DNA from 2 places in the Kinneretia sp. DJ1R-11 genome. Region 2 is predicted to be linked to the other one. Evidence: riboswitches for the same ligand, from Rfam matches in the RefSeq annotation. Region 2 holds a riboswitch; the other holds the start of a gene.
The links. Region 2 has a riboswitch for S-adenosylhomocysteine ahead of metH (methionine synthase). Riboswitches for the same ligand answer to the same signal wherever they lie in the genome.
Positions count from the first base shown of each region.

Region 1: linked by a shared signal. The riboswitch ahead of ahcY (adenosylhomocysteinase) and the one ahead of metH (methionine synthase) in region 2 are both predicted to bind S-adenosylhomocysteine.

Region 1 covers NZ_JAJIRR010000001.1:231,508-237,222, forward strand. The annotation lists gene LNV23_RS00970 (chemotaxis protein CheX) at 1-359, opposite strand, end outside; gene LNV23_RS00975 (GGDEF domain-containing response regulator) at 687-1,700, shown strand; gene LNV23_RS00980 (DNA glycosylase AlkZ-like family protein) at 1,758-2,864, shown strand; S-adenosyl-L-homocysteine riboswitch at 2,945-3,064, shown strand; gene ahcY (adenosylhomocysteinase) at 3,185-4,624, shown strand; gene LNV23_RS00990 (TlyA family RNA methyltransferase) at 4,779-5,555, shown strand; gene metF (methylenetetrahydrofolate reductase [NAD(P)H]) at 5,552-5,715, shown strand, end outside.
Region 2 covers NZ_JAJIRR010000009.1:187,782-193,496, reverse strand. The annotation lists gene LNV23_RS16150 (homocysteine S-methyltransferase family protein) at 1-704, shown strand, start outside; gene LNV23_RS16145 (HD-GYP domain-containing protein) at 721-1,923, opposite strand; S-adenosyl-L-homocysteine riboswitch at 2,009-2,124, shown strand; gene metH (methionine synthase) at 2,200-4,944, shown strand; gene LNV23_RS16135 (glycine zipper 2TM domain-containing protein) at 5,115-5,615, shown strand; gene LNV23_RS16130 (sensor histidine kinase) at 5,643-5,715, opposite strand, start outside.

The DNA.
Region 1 (5,715 bases), on a different contig from region 2:
GCCGCCTTGAGATGGGCCAGGTCGCCGGTGTTCCAGCGGTGGCGCACCACCACCTCTTCCTCGGGCGCCAGCTGGCGCTCGGTGGTGCGGCGCAGAAAGATGGGCAGCTCGGGCCGGAGCTTGTGGATGGCGCGCGCCAGATGCAAGCCGTCGGGGCCGTCACAAGGCAGGTCCTCGGCCAGCAGCACGCCACCCAGGTCCTTGTTCTGCGCCAGCGTCGCCAAGGCATCGGCGGCCGAGCGCGGCAGCGCCATCAGGCCGACCTCGCGGCAGAACTCGTTCAAGACCTGGAATTGCGCCGCATCATGCTCGAGCAGCAGCACCTTGGCTTCAAGTTGGGTGGTTTCGGTCATGTACATGCCCAGGCGGAGACGCCTGCCCTTTTCAACACAAGAGGAGCTCGCAGACCGGCCAGGCACAAAGAGGAGGAGGCCCTGACGCGCCCCTCCTCAACAGGCCGGAGATCCCGACAGGACGCCTCACGCACAGCGGTAGGCACCCATCGGCTCTGTGTTCTCTTTATCGGCCACCGCGCGCGGTTCTGAAGCAAAAAACAGCGCGACAAGCGCTTGGTGCACTCAAGCCGGGCCCTTGAACGCCGATAGCGCATGGACGAGTGGAGCGACCGCGCGAAACACCCGCGCCCGGCCGGCTGACCACCGCACCGTCAAACCGCGGATCCGCCCATGGCCATCACCTCGCCGAACCCACTCACCGTACTGATCGTTGACGATCAAAGCGCCACCCGCGTCGCCGTCAGCGCCGAGCTGGACCGGGTGGGCCACCGCGTCATCGAAGCCGACAGCGGGGAATGGGCCCTGGAACTGTTCATCCGCTACCGGCCTGATATGGTCCTGCTGGATGTGGAAATGCCGGGCCGCGACGGCTACTGGACTGCCCGCGCCATGCGCGCGGCCGAGCCAGGGGGCTGGACACCGATCCTTTTTCTTTCTCAGCGCGACCAAGATGAGGACATCTGGCAGGGCATCGACGCCGGCGGCGACGACTACCTGATCAAGCCCCTGTCACCGATGATCTTGCATGCCAAGCTGCGCGCCATGCAGCGCCTGATAGGCATGCGGCAACGGCTGCTGGAGATGTCCGAGGAATTGCGCCGGGCCAACGCGCAATTGCAGGAGCTGAGCAGCATTGACAGCCTGACCGGACTGATGAACCGCCGCGCGCTCGACGCCAGGCTGCATGAAGAAATCGGGCGAGCCAGGAGGGAAGGCACGCCGCTGACGCTTGTTCTCTGCGATGTGGACTTCTTCAAACGCTACAACGACAGCCTGGGCCATGTGGAGGGCGACAGCTGCCTGCGCCAAGTGGCACGACTGCTCAGCGAGGCCTGTCGCCGCCCGAGCGACTGCGTGGCCCGCTATGGCGGTGAGGAGTTCGCCCTGGTCCTGCCCAACACACCACGCTCGGGCGCCATGACCTATGCCCGCACCCTGACCCATCTCGTGACCCATGCCCATATCGCGCACCCGGATTCGCCCGTCGCCGGCCACGTCAGCTTGTCCGGCGGCATCACGACCTGCATTCCCGACGCGTCGACCACGGCCGAGGGCCTCTTGATTCGCGCCGATGACGCGCTTTATACGGCCAAGGCACATGGCCGCAACCGTTTCTTCAGCTACGAAATGCTGCTCGACACGGTGGAGCAGAGGGAGTTGCTGCGCGCCACACCCAAGCACTGAAACAGCTGGACAAAACCACAGCCCCTTGCCTATGCTCCGCGCCCAGGAGGGCCGCTCATGGGCGTCAACAGCAAGACCATCACACTCGAAGACCTGCGGCGCCATGCCGTGGCCCGCAGCCTGTTCAAGCCGACCAGCCTGCCGCAGGCCATCCAGCGTCTGGGCTTTGTGCAGGCGGATCCGATCCGCGCCCCGGCCCGCGCGCAAGACCTGACCCTGCGGCACCGCGTCAAAGACTACCGCGCCGGCGACTTGGAGCGGCGCTATGCCCGCCTGGCCGTGGAAGAAGACTGCCTGGTCAACTACGGCTTCCTGCCGCGCGAGCACCTCAAGCTCATGCACCCGCGCAGCGCCAAGCGCAGCTGGGACGCCAAGACCCGCGCCCAGGCGGCCGAGATCCAGGCATTCATCCAGTCCCATGGCCCCTGCCACCCGCGCGAGATCCAGGCCGAGTTTCAGCTCGGTGCCACCCGCAATGCCTGGGGCGGCAGCAGCAATGCCACCACCCATCTGCTCGACGCCATGCACTACCGCGGCTTGCTGCGCGTACAGCAACGGGAGCAAGGGCAGCGGGTTTACAGCGCCGTGGTGCACGAGGCCGACCCGCGCTCGCCGCATGAGAAAGCACAGGCCCTGCTAGAGCTGGTGCTGGCCAAGTACGCGCCCCTGCCCTCGCGCAGCCTGGGCCAGCTCTGCAGCCTGCTGGGCTACGGCGCACCGCATTTGCGCGGCGAGCTGCGCCAAACCCTGGCCATGGCGCGCAAGACCTGGCCCCAGGCCGAGGTCGAGGGGCAGATCTGGTACTGGCCCGAGGGCGAGAACCCCAGTTCCAAGCGCTGGAAGCTGGACGAGGCCGCGCGCCTGCTGGCCCCCTTCGACCCCATCGTCTGGGACCGCCTGCGCTTCGAGCGCTTCTGGGGCTGGGCCTATCGCTTTGAGGCCTACACCCCGGCGCCCAAGCGCAAACTCGGCTACTACGCCCTGCCCCTGCTCTGGCGCGGCGAGGTGATCGGCTGGGGCAATGTCAGTGCGACCGAGGGCCGGCTGCAGGCGCAGCTGGGCTATGTGCAAGGCCACCCGCCCGCCGACCCGGCCTTTGCCAAGGCATTGGAGCAAGAGCTGAGCAAGCTGGCCTGCTTTCTCGGCATGGAACAGCCAGGCTGAAGAAACCCCGGCCCGGCGATTAGCCAGGGATTCCCCGCTTGTTCCGCTCGCGACTTGCAGTGATGCGGCTAGAATTCAGGCGTTCCGAGGAGCGTTGCAACCTGGATCCGGCTCGCTGGACCTGGGCCAGGCTCGGAAAAATTTGCACAGCGGCCCCTCCCCTCTCGGCCCTGTCCATATGGCAACCGCGCTCACCCGCTGACGTTTTCGCGTGGGTGATCGGTTTGCAAGGTTCGGAACTCCGGGCCTGTCCTTCTGGACACCCTTTCCCCCCGGCGATGACGACAGCGGCTTCATATTTCGCATGAAGGAGCTGTCCGATGACTACCGCCATCACCACCACCCCGCTGGCCGCCGACCAATACCTGATCAAGGACCTGAGCCTGGCCGCCTGGGGCCGCAAGGAAATGAACATCGCCGAGAGCGAGATGCCCGCGCTGATGGCCATCCGCCGCGAGTACGCCGCCACGCAACCGCTCAAGGGTGCTCGCATCACCGGCTCGCTGCACATGACCATCCAGACCGCCGTGCTGGTCGAGACCCTGCAGGCCCTGGGCGCACAAGTGCGCTGGGCCTCCTGCAATATCTTCTCGACCCAGGACCAGGCCGCCGCCGCCCTGGTTGCCAAGGGCACGCCGGTGTTCGCCTACAAGGGCGAGACGCTGGAAGACTACTGGGACTACACCCACCGCATCTTCGAATTCGCCGGCAAAGGCGAGGCGGGTGAAGGCCCGAACATGATTCTCGATGACGGCGGCGATGCCACCCTGCTGATGCATCTGGGCCAGAAGGCCGAGAAGGATCTGAGCGTGCTGGCAAACCCGGGCAGCGAGGAAGAACGCATCCTGTTCGCCGCCATCAAGGCCAAGGTCGCCCAGGACGGCAGCTGGTACACCCGCAAGAGCGCCGAGATCATCGGCGTGACCGAGGAAACCACCACCGGCGTGCTGCGCCTGAACGAGATGGCCGCCAAGGGCAGCCTGCTGTTCCGCGCCATCAACGTCAATGACTCGGTGACCAAGAGCAAGTTCGACAACCTCTATGGCTGCCGCGAATCGCTGGTGGACGCCATCAAGCGCGCCACCGATGTGATGGTCGCCGGCAAGGTCGCCGTGGTGGCCGGCTACGGTGACGTGGGCAAGGGCTCGGCCCAGGCCTTGCGCGCCCTTTCGGCCCAAGTCTGGGTGACCGAGATCGACCCGATCTGCGCCCTGCAGGCCGCCATGGAAGGCTACCGCGTCGTCACCATGGAGTACGCCGCCGACAAGGCTGACATTTTTGTCAGCGCCACTGGCAACAAAAACGTGATCCGTCGCGAGCATATGGAGGCCATGAAGGACCAGGCCATCGTCTGCAATATCGGCCACTTCGACAACGAGATCGATGTCGCCTCGCTGGAATCCTGCGAGTGGGACGAGATCAAGCCGCAGGTTGACCATGTGATCTTCCCCTCGGGTCGTCGCATCATCCTGCTGGCCAAGGGCCGACTGGTGAACCTGGGCTGCGGCACGGGCCACCCAAGCTATGTGATGTCGTCCAGCTTCGCCAACCAGACCATCGCCCAGATCGAACTGTTCGCCCACAAGGACGCTTACGACATCGGCAAGGTCTATGTGCTGCCCAAGCACTTGGACGAGAAGGTCGCTCGCCTGCAGCTGACCACGCTGAATGCGCAGCTGAGTGAGTTGACGGCGGAGCAGGCCGCTTACATTGGTGTGCCCAAGACTGGCCCCTTCAAGCCCAACACCTACCGCTATTGATGGGCGTGGGGCTACTGCGCGGCGCTCAGGCGTCGTTGCGGGTCCCTCCGCAGATCCTCACGTAGCCCGAGCTACGTTCCGGTCTGCGGATCCGCCCGCGCCTAGCCTGAGCACCGCTCGCTACGCCCTGCAAGACTGAGTTTCCTTTTCACCTATGCGCGCTGATCAACTGTTAGTTTCCAAAGGCCTGGCGCCGACTCGTTCGGCGGCGCAGCGGCTGATTACGGCCGGCGCGGCGCAGTGGCGGGCGCCCAAGGACTGGCAGGCGATCCGCAAGGCGGGTGAAGAGTTGCCGGAACATTGCGAGCTGCGCGTCAGCGATGACGCGGAGCTGCGCTTTGTCTCGCGCGGCGGGCTCAAGCTGGAGGGGGCGCTGCAGCAAAGCGGCCTGGATGTGAGCGGCCTGACGGTGCTGGACATGGGCCAGAGCACCGGCGGCTTCACCGACTGCCTGCTGAAAGCGGGCGCGGCCAAGGTCGTGGGCGTGGACGTGGGCCACAGCCAGCTGCATGAGCAGCTGCGCCAGCACCCCCAGGTGGTGGGGCTGGAGCATTTGCATGTGCGCGAGCTGGCCGGCTCAGCCCTGGTGCAGCACGCGCCGCCCGAAGGCTTTGCCCTGATCGTCGGCGACCTCAGCTTCATCTCCATGCTAGGCGCCCTGCCGCATCTGGCGGCCTGGCTGGCCCCTCAGGGTCAGGTCTTGCTGCTGGTGAAGCCGCAGTTCGAGCTGGGCAAGAAAGCGCTGGCCCGCGGCGGCCTGGTCAAGGACGCCAAGCAATACCCGCTGCTGGAAACCCAGGCCCGCCAGGCCGCCCGAGATCAGGGCTGGCAGGTGCGGGGCTATTTTGAGAGTGCCATCACCGGTGGTGACGGCAACAAGGAATTTTTCCTCTGGGCGCAAGCGCCCGAGGTCGCGAAAGAAACGCCATGAGTACAGCTACACCCCGCGTGCCGGTCAGCTTCGAGTTCTTCCCGCCCAACACGCCGGTGGGCACCGAGAAGCTCAAGACCGTGGTGCAAGACCTGAGCGTGCTGAACCCGCATTACTTCAGCGTCACTTACGGCGCCGGTGGCTCCACGCGCGAGAAGAC
Region 2 (5,715 bases):
CCTGCGACAAATACAGCACGCCAGACAAACCGCGCTTCGCCGCCGGCGCCCTCGGCCCGACGCCGCGCACCGCCAGCATCAGCCCCGATGTCAACGACCCTGGTGCTCGCAATGTCGATTTTGACACCTTGCGCGCCGCCTACTACGAGCAGGCCAAGGGTTTGCTGGAGGGCGGGGTTGATCTGTTCTTGGTGGAGACCATCTTCGACACGCTCAATGCCAAGGCGGCCATCTTTGCCTTGGATGAGCTGATGGAGGACACCGGTGAGCGCCTACCCATCATCATCTCGGGCACGGTGACCGACGCCTCAGGTCGCATTCTCTCGGGCCAGACCGTGACCGCCTTCTGGCATTCGGTGCGCCACGCCAAGCCCCTGGCCATTGGCCTGAACTGCGCGCTGGGCGCCACGCTGATGCGCCCATACATCGAAGAGCTGGCCAAGGCGGCCGGTGCGGTGGCGGTCAGCTGCTATCCCAATGCCGGACTGCCCAACCCCATGAGCGACACCGGCTTTGACGAGACGCCCGATGTCACCGGCCGGTTGATGAGCGAGTTCGCGCGCAGCGGTTTTCTCAATATCGCCGGCGGCTGCTGCGGCACCACGCCCGATCACATCGCGGCGATCGCCAAGGGTGTGTCGGCCTACCAGCCACGGCCCTCAGGCTCCAAGTTCCTGAGCCAGCTGAGCGAACAAGCTGCCTGAAAACCCAAGTCTGACTTCAGCTGGCCCCGGCCAGCTTGAGCAGCTTGTCGACGTTGACGCGCAGCTTCAGCTCATGCGGCGCCAGGCTGGCCGCGATGGCTTGGCTGGCCAGTCGGGTGTCGCGCGGCACCGGCTCGCTCAAGGGGTTGCCGCTCTTGCCGAGCAGGGAGGCCACCAGGGGCTCGGTGGCACTGTGGCCGCGCTTGATGACCATGCCAACCTCGCCATTGGCCAGACGCACCAAGCTGCCGGGCGGGTAAAGGCCAGTGGTCTTGATCAAGGCCGCACCGGCTTCGTCGGGTTGCTTCAGCTCATCCAGGAAGACGGCGCGCGCGGCCGAGGCGCCAGCCATAGCCTGGCGTGAACGCCGTGGGCTCAGCCGGGCACCAAAGATGTCGATGCGGCGCAGCACACGCGCCAGCTGTTCGGCCGGAGCGCGGCCGGCCAGCGGGCCGGGGCCGGCGTCGTGATGCAGGCAGACAGTCTTCAGCCAGAGTTCAGACTTGACCCCCAGGCTGCCGAGCAGCTCGGCGCTGCGGTCGCCATGCGAGACCAAGGCTTGCTGCTGGGCATGGCTGGGTCCGTCCTCCTGGGAGGCCAGGCGATCCTGCTGGACGGTGATGCTCAGGTTCATGCTGAGCGCTGCTTGCGTGAGTGCCAGGCGCCAGTCTTCGGGCCAGCCCAGCTGGCGTGCGCAGAGTTCCGCCAGCACCAGGCTGAGCAGGGCGTGGCGGTCGCTGTAGCTCTGGAAATCCAGGCTGGCCTCGAGGATCAGCAGCATCAGGACGGCATCGGGCTTGGCATTCAAGCGCGCCAGGGCATCGTTGTGCAGTTGCTGGAAGCGCGGCTTGAAGTCCTCGGCTTTCGGCTCACGCAGCAGGCTGCGGGCATGCATCTGCAGATCGGCCCAAGCGGCCTGTTCGCCGAGCTCGACCTTCTGCGCCTTTTCCTGGCGGAAGTCGGCCTGCACTTTGACGATGTCAGCGAGCACCGCGCCCTGGTGCATCAAAGTGTCCATCTTGTGCGCCAGGGCGCGTTGGTACTCCTTGGTTTCATGGGCCTGGACCCAGGCACCGCGGGCGATCAGGGCTTGCACCTGGGGCGTGTTGGGCAGGGGCTGTCCGGCGGCGAAGAGCAGATTGCCCTCGGCGTCGCGCAGGGCGAAACTGAGCACCTGGCCGATGCGCAGGCTGTTGGGGGGGAGTTGGATCAGGTCCAAGATGGTCGTTCAGGGTTCACGGTAGATTGTCGGCATTTGCCCGGCTTTGCTTGAGTTCGGACACAGTGGGGTGCGTAAAATGCAGCTGTCCGAGGAGCGTTGCGACGGGTTCACACACTCAGCCAAGTGTGCCGCCAGGCTCGGACAGGTGCAGCCCGGGGAAACCGCAGGGCCGGCGCCCGGCAACGACGCTCACCGATTCCTCTGTGTTTTCTTGATTGAGCACGTGCGGGGCTGCGGTGAGTACGCGGCTCCGCCTTTGCGACAAAGGCCGCCATGACCCACACCACCTCCCCCGCTGCCGCATCGATTCCGCCCGCCATGAAGCTCTCGGGCCTGGAGCCCGTGCAGATCGGCGCCGGCACGCTGTTCGTCAATGTCGGCGAGCGCACCAATGTGACCGGCTCCAAGGCCTTCGCCCGCATGATCCTCAACGGCCAGTTCGAGCAGGCCCTGGCGGTGGCACGCCAGCAGGTGGAGAACGGCGCCCAGGTCATCGATGTGAACATGGACGAGGCCATGCTGGACAGCCAAGCGGCCATGGTGCGCTTTCTGAATCTGATCGCCGGCGAGCCCGAGATCGCCCGCGTGCCCATCATGATCGACAGCTCCAAATGGAGCGTGATCGAGGCCGGCCTCAAATGCATTCAGGGCAAGGGCATCGTCAATTCCATTTCGATGAAGGAAGGCGAGGCCGAGTTCCGCCGCCAGGCCAAGCTGGTGCGCCGCTACGGCGCCGCGGCCGTGGTCATGGCCTTTGACGAGCAGGGCCAGGCCGACACCTTCGCCCGCAAGATCGAAATCTGCGAGCGCGCCTACAAAATCCTGGTGAACGAGGTCGGTTTTCCGGCCGAGGACATCATCTTCGACCCGAACATCTTCGCCATCGCCACCGGCATCGAAGAGCACAACAACTACGCGGTCGACTTCATCGAAGCTACGCGCTGGATCAAGCAGAACCTGCCCGGCGCCAAGGTCTCGGGTGGTGTTTCCAATGTCTCCTTCAGCTTCCGCGGCAACGACCCGGTGCGCGAGGCCATCCACACGGTCTTCCTGTACCACGCCATCCAGGCGGGCATGGACATGGGCATCGTCAACGCCGGCATGGTGGGCGTCTACGACGACCTCGATGCCGAACTGCGCGAGCGTGTCGAAGACGTGGTGCTGAACCGCCGCCCAGATTCTGGCGAGCGCCTGATCGAGGTGGCCGAGCGCGCCAAGGGCATGGCCATCGACGACACGGCCCGGCTGGCCTGGCGCGCCGGTGATGTGAACCAGCGCCTCAGCCATGCCCTGGTGCATGGCATCACCGATTTCATCGACGCCGACACCGAGGAAGCCTGGCAAGCCATTCAGGCCAGCGGCGGCCGGCCCCTGCATGTGATCGAAGGCTCGCTGATGGCCGGCATGAATGTGGTCGGCGATCTCTTCGGCGCCGGCAAGATGTTCCTGCCCCAGGTGGTCAAGTCGGCCCGCGTGATGAAGCAGGCGGTGGCGCATTTGCTGCCGTACATCGAGGCCGAGAAGAAGGCCTTGATCGACGCCGGCGGCGAGGCCAAACCCAAGGGCAAGATCGTCATCGCCACCGTCAAGGGCGATGTGCACGACATCGGCAAGAACATTGTCACCGTGGTCTTGCAGTGCAACAACTTCGAAGTCGTGAACATGGGCGTGATGGTGCCCTGCCAGGACATCCTGGCCAAGGCCAAGGAGGAAGGTGCGGACATCATCGGCCTGTCTGGCCTGATCACGCCCAGCCTGGAGGAGATGCAGCATGTGGCCGCCGAGATGCAGCGCGACGAGCATTTCCGCTCGCGCGGCACGCCGCTCTTGATCGGCGGCGCCACCTGCAGCCGCGTGCACACCGCCGTCAAGATCTCGCCGCATTACGAAGGCCCGGTGGTCTATGTGCCTGATGCCTCGCGCAGCGTCGGCGTCTGCAGCGATCTGCTCTCGGACGAGCGCGCCGCCAAATTCATCGCCGACCTGCGCAGCGATTACGAGCAGGTCCGCCATCTGCATGCCAATAAAAAGCAGACGCCCATGGTCAGTCTGGCCGAGGCACGCGCCAACAAGCATGCCGTGGACTGGGCTAGTTATCAGCCGCCGGTGCCCCAGTTCATCGGCCGCCGCGTGATCCGCAACTACGACCTGGCCGACCTGGCCGAAGCCATCGACTGGGGCCCGTTCTTCCAGACCTGGGATCTGGCCGGCCCCTTCCCGGCCATCCTCAAGGACGAGATCGTCGGCAGCGAGGCGCAGCGTGTCTTCAGCGATGGCAAACGCATGCTGGAACGCCTAATCAAGGGCCGCTGGCTGCAGGCCAATGGCGTATTCGGCCTCTACCCCGCCGCCCAGGTGAACGACGACGACATCGAGATTTACAGCGATGAGAGCCGCAGCGAGGTCTTGATGACTTGGCATGGCCTGCGCATGCAGAGCGAGCGGCCGGTGGTGGATGGGGTCAAGCGCCCGAACCGCTGCCTGTCCGATTTCATCGCGCCCAAGGGCGTGGTGTCGGATTACATCGGCTTGTTTGCGGTCACCGCCGGCCTGGGCGTGGAGAAGAAGGAAGCCCAGTTCCTGGCCGACCACGACGACTACTCCGCCATCATGTTCAAGGCTTTGGCTGACCGCCTGGCCGAAGCTTTCGCCGAGCGCCTGCACCAGCGTGTGCGTACCGAGTTCTGGGGCTATGCCGCGGACGAGGCGCTGAGCAACGAGGCGCTGATCCAGGAGCAGTACCGTGGCATCCGCCCGGCTCCGGGCTATCCGGCCTGCCCCGACCATCTGGTCAAACGCGCGCTGTTCCAGACCCTGACGCCGGAGGAGATCGGCATGGGCCTGACTGACAGCATGGCCATGACGCCGGCTGCCAGCGTCTCGGGCTTCTACTTTGCGCACCCGGACGCGGCCTACTTCAATGTCGGCCGCATCGGTGAAGACCAGGTGTCCGACTGGGCGCAGCGCATGGCGCTGAGCAAGGAAGCGGCCGAGCGGGCGCTGGCACCGCTGCTCTGAGCGGCAGCAGCCAGCGCGTGCCTACGCTCGCTTACAACTGATTCGTGCAGAAAGTCGCGAAATGCTCCGGCGCGTGGGAACCTCGAACCCTGCCCGCTGTTTTTGACTCCTTTTGGCGGGCGCGGAGTCTCTTGATGAAAGCCCCTTTGCACTTTTCTTCCAGTCAAATCATGGCCAGCGTCCTCGGCGCTGTGGTTCTTTTGGGCGGCGCCTATGCCGTCGGTCGTTCACAAGGGCCGGCCGAAGCCGTGCCTGCGCCCGTGGCGACAGCAGCGGCACTGCCGAGCAAGGCCGAGCGCGAGCCAGCACCCGGCAAGACCGAGTCGTCGGTTTTGTGTTCAGACTGCGCTCGTGTGCTCTCAGTCCATGAGGAAAGCCGCGAAGGCAAGGCCAGCGGCCTGGGCGCGGTGGGTGGCGCGGTGATCGGCGGCCTGTTGGGCAACCAGATCGGCGGCGGCAATGGTAAGAAGATCGCCACCGTCGGTGGGGCAGTCGCCGGCGGCATGGCCGGCAATGAGATCGAGAAGCGCCAGAAGGCGCATCGGGTCTGGGTGGTGCGCGTCAAGCTTGACGACGGCCGCGTGCAGAGCTTTGTGCGCGAGAGCGATCCGCAGTTCCAGGTCGGCGATGTGCTGCGGGTCCGCAATGGCCAGTGGCAACACCAAGCCTGAAATCACGCGGCGACGGTCGCCGCCGCTTCAAGTGACGGTTCGCAGCGGCAGGCTGATCGAGAAACGCACGCCGTCTGGCAAGTGGCTGGCGACGATGCGG